Regions from separate parts of the Nonomuraea sp. 3N208 genome, predicted to be linked through region 1. Evidence: riboswitches for the same ligand, from Rfam matches in the RefSeq annotation. Region 1 holds a riboswitch; the other holds the start of a gene.

Region 1 (2,193 bases):
TCCTGCAGCTTGCGCAGGTAACGCAGCATCGCCGTCTCGGAGTGGTGACTGTGGAAGACCGGGTGGGTCAGGTACGCCGACTCGCGCAGCAGTGCGGCGGGCAGCGCGTCGCCGTCCAGCGCCACGTCGGAGCCGTCCACGCCGAACGCCGCCCACACCGTGGCCACCTCGGCGGCGCCGGTCTTCTCGTCGCAGGCGACCGAGACGTGGTCGGCGTCGGCCTGCCAGAGGTTGACGCCCCGCTCGGCGGCCGCGGCGACGACCTCGGCGGCCCGGCCGGGCACGCGGACCAGGACGGTGTCGAAGAACTCGCGGTGCACGACCTCCAGGCCCGCCCCCCGCAGCCCGTCGGCGAGGGCGACGGCGTGCCGGTGCACCCGGTGCGCGATGCGGCGCAGGCCGTCGGGGCCGTGGTAGACGGCGTACATGCCGGCGATGACGGCGAGCAGCACCTGCGCGGTGCAGATGTTGCTGGTGGCCTTCTCGCGGCGGATGTGCTGCTCACGGGTCTGCAAGGCCAGCCGGTAGGCGGGGTCGCCGTCGGCGTCCACGGACACGCCGACCAGGCGGCCGGGCATCTGCCGCTGCAGCCCCTCGCGTACCGACATGTAGGCGGCGTGCGGCCCGCCGAACCCGAACGGCACCCCGAAGCGCTGCGAGGAGCCGACCGCGATGTCCGCGCCCAGCTCGCCCGGCGCGGCCACGAGCGTGAGGGCCAGCAGGTCGGCGGCGGCCACGACGAGCGCGCCCGCCTCGTGCGCGCCCGCGGCCACGGCGCGGAAGTCACGCAGCCGTCCAGAGGCCCCGGGGTACTGGACGAGCACGCCGAAGCACTCGGGCAGCTCGCCGTCGAGCGCGTGCTCCACGAGCGTGATGCCGAGCGGCTCGGCGCGAGTGGCCAGCACCCGCTTGGTCTGCGGCAGCGCGTCGGCGTCGACCAAGAACACGCTGCTCTTGGACTTGCCGGCACGCCGGGCCAGCGTCATGGCCTCGGCCGCGGCCGTGGCCTCGTCGAGGAGGGAGGCGCCGGCCACCGGCAGGCCGGTGAGGTCGGAGACGACCGTCTGGAAGTTCAGCAGCGCCTCGAGGCGGCCCTGCGAGATCTCCGGCTGGTACGGCGTGTACGCGGTGTACCAGCCCGGGTTCTCCAGCAGGTTGCGGCGGATGACGGCGGGCGTGATCGTGTCGTGGTAGCCCAGGCCGATCATCGAGGTCAGCACCCGGTTGCGGCCGGCGAGGACACGCAGCTCGGCGATCGCCTCGGTCTCGCTCGCGGCGGCGGGCAGCTTGAGCCGGTCCTTGGCCCTGATGGCCTCGGGGACGGCCACGGCCACCAGGTCGGACACGGACTCGAAGCCGACGGCCTCGAGCATCCGCTGCTGCTCGGCCTCCGACGGGCCGATGTGCCTGGACGAGAACGGCGGAGCTGACAGGTCGGTCATGGACAGTGCCTCCTGAGGCTATGGAGACCGGCGCCAGGGCGCGGGCGAGTGCCGGATCTCCCCACTCTGTCAGCGCGACGTCGCCGCGACCTGAGAGCTTCACCCCCGCGAAAGGGGCTTGCACCGTCGGTGAGGCACGCCTGGCGGGCGCGCCTGCTTTCCAGAGTTGCCTCGCCCGAGCGGTACGGGGTGCCTGAGAGATTCCGGGGAGGGTTGCTCCTTCGGCGCCCAGGGACCCAGGGTCCCAGGGACTCTCCCGCACGGGGTCGTCAGCCTTGCTGTCCTAGATTACAACCCCTGTGTGTTACAAGGGCATTTCACCCTATCCGTCGGGCGCGGCGGCGCCGGGCGAGCTCGTCAGCGGGGTGGTCGGCCGGGACGGTGTCCTCGACCGCCGCTCTTTCCCCCGGCAGCTCCGCGAGGGATCCCTCGACCTCGCGCCACACCCGGCCGAGAGCGATGCCGAACACGCCCTGGCCGCCCTGGAGCAGATCGATCACCTCATCGGCCGAGGTGCACTCGTAGACGCTGACGCCGTCGCTCATGAGCGTGATCTGGGCGAGGTCGGCGACCCCGCGATCGCGCAGATGCTGCACCGCCGTACGGATCTGCTGCAGCGACACCCCGGTGTCGAGGAGCCGCTTGACGACTTTGAGCACCAGGATGTCGCGGAAGCTATAGAGGCGCTGGGAGCCCGAGCCTTGCGCGGCCCTGATCGTGGGCTCTACCAGGCCCGTGCGCGCCCAGTAGT
Region 2 (2,193 bases), on a different contig from region 1:
CGGCGTCGACGTAGGCCATCGCAATGGGCTTGCCCAAAGTCTGGGAAGGCGCACCGCTGGTGACCTCGCCGACGACGGCGCCGTCTTTGGTGACCGGGTAGCCGTGGCGCGGCACCCGGCGGCCCCGCGCGACCAGGCCGACGAGTCTGCGCCGCGGCGTGTCGTCCTTGACCGCCTCCAGCGCCGACCTGCCGACGAAGTCGCCGGGCTTGTCGAATTTCACCACTCTGCCCAGCCCCGCGTCGAACGGGGTGAGCTCGGCGTTGAGCTCGTTGCCGTACAGCGGCATGCCCGCCTCGAGGCGGAGCGTGTCGCGGCTGGACAGGCCGGCGGGCTTGAGCCCGTGCGGCTCGCCCGCCTTCATGAGCGCGTGCCAGAGCGGCACCGCGTCCTGGTTGGCCACGAAAAGCTCGAACCCGTCCTCGCCGGTGTAGCCGGTACGGGCGATCAGCGCTTGCCGGCCGTCCACGAGCGCGGGCAGGCCCGCGTAGTACTTGAGGCCCTCGAGGTCGGCATCGGTGAGCGTGGCGAGGATCTCGTGGGAACGCGGGCCCTGGACGGCGATGAGCGCGTACTGGTCCGAGCGGTCGTCCACGACGGCGTTGTACGCCTTCGCGCGCTCTTTCAGCTCATTTCCGACTTTTTCGTAGTTCGAGGCGTTTGCCACGACCATGAACTCCTCGTCCCCGAGCCGGTAGACGATGAGGTCGTCGAGCACTCCGCCGCGCTCGTTCACGATCATGGTGTACCTGGCCCGCCCGGGCGCCAGCGCCGACAGGTGTCCGACCAGCGCATAGTCCAGGGCCTGACCGGCCTGCGGGCCCGTCAGGAAGATCTCGCCCATGTGCGAGAGGTCGAACAGCCCGGCCGCCTGCCGGACGGCGTTGTGCTCCGCGGACTCGCTGCCGTACCGGAGGGGCATGAGCCACCCCGCGAAGTCGGTGAGCGTAGCGCCGAGGCTCTCGTGAACGTCTCGTAGCGGTGTCGGTCGGGACATTTATCGCACCTCAGGACAGGATCGGATGCCAGCATCCTCCCCCTCTGTCATCGATGCCTGAGAGCTTCGCCCGGGTTTTGCCGGACTTTCACCTTCGGCGAGGCCCACAGGCCTGCTTTCCAGAGGACACCTCGTCCGTGCGGTCCTTTGCCTTGAGAGGTTCGCGGGGAGGGCTTGCTCCTTCAGGGACCCTGACCGGCTGTCAGGGTGCTCTCCCGCACGGTTTCGTCGGTGATGTCCGCAAGCCTAGTGCCGTTACGGGGGTCTTGTCGCGTTCGCACCGCCCGTGAACCGCTTGGGCGGCGGTCACGTTGAAGGGGCATGAATCAGCGAACGGCGGCGCTCGGGCTCGCGGCCGCCCTGACCATCACGTCTTGCGGCACCGAGAGTGCCGCCTCCCCGGCGCCGCCTCCTCGATACGAGGCAAGCCTGACGGTGCTCGAAGGCGGCGGACACGGGCCGCAGCTGTGCATGGCGGTGGCCGACTCGCTCCCGCCGCAGTGCGGTGGTCCGGATGTGGTGGGCTGGGACTGGAGCAAGGTGAAGCACGAGTCGCTGCGCGACGTGAAATGGGGCGAGTACCGGGTGGTCGGCACCTGGGACGGCGGCAAGCTGACGCTGACCGAGCCGCCGGGGGAGCCGGTACGGGGCCAGGAGGATCCGGAGGGGCAGGACAGGTTCGCGAGCCCGTGCCCCGAGCCCGCGGGCGGTTGGCGGCCCGTCGAGCCCGCGAAGACGACGGAGCGGACCATGAAGGAGGCGATCGAGCGGGCCAGGACGGTCAAGGAGTTCGCGGGAGCCTGGATCGACCGGCTCGGGACAGAGCCCGACCCCGAGCAGGAAGAGACCCTCGACGCGCGCAAATACGTGGTCAACCTGAGGTTCACCGGCGATCTTCAGGGCCGCGAGGGGTGGATCCGCGAGGTGTGGGGCGGCGCGCTGTGCGTGACCGGCGCCCGGCACAGCGAGGCAGAGTTGCAGCGCATCCAGCGGGAGGCCGAGACCGCGGTGGGCGACGGCCTCGTGTCGGCGTCCACCGATGAGATCACGAACCAGGTGAAGGTGGCCACCTGGGTGGCCGGCGACGATCTGCGCCGCAAGCTCGACCAGAAGTACGGCGCGGGCGTCGTCGTCTTGGACAGCGTGCTCAAGCAGGTCCGCTAGCGGCAGGCCGCCACGAAGGTCTCGAAGATCGC

The links. A riboswitch is a leader RNA that binds a small molecule or an ion and turns the genes downstream of it on or off. The one in region 1 is predicted to bind glycine.
Region 2: it holds a riboswitch for glycine, as region 1 does, so the genes downstream of both, gcvT (glycine cleavage system aminomethyltransferase GcvT) here and gcvP (aminomethyl-transferring glycine dehydrogenase) in region 1, are expected to answer to the same signal.

Annotation. Positions count from the first base shown of each region.
Region 1 is NZ_JBQQBR010000017.1:58,080-60,272, reverse strand. Features, by position in the region: gene gcvP (aminomethyl-transferring glycine dehydrogenase) at 1-1,442, opposite strand, end outside; glycine riboswitch at 1,499-1,612, opposite strand; glycine riboswitch at 1,613-1,711, opposite strand; gene ACTWPT_RS25690 (MerR family transcriptional regulator) at 1,760-2,193, opposite strand, start outside.
Region 2 is NZ_JBQQBR010000001.1:310,604-312,796, forward strand. Features, by position in the region: gene gcvT (glycine cleavage system aminomethyltransferase GcvT) at 1-997, opposite strand, end outside; glycine riboswitch at 1,032-1,127, opposite strand; glycine riboswitch at 1,128-1,225, opposite strand; gene ACTWPT_RS01485 (hypothetical protein) at 1,319-2,161, shown strand; gene ACTWPT_RS01490 (gamma-glutamyl-gamma-aminobutyrate hydrolase family protein) at 2,158-2,193, opposite strand, start outside.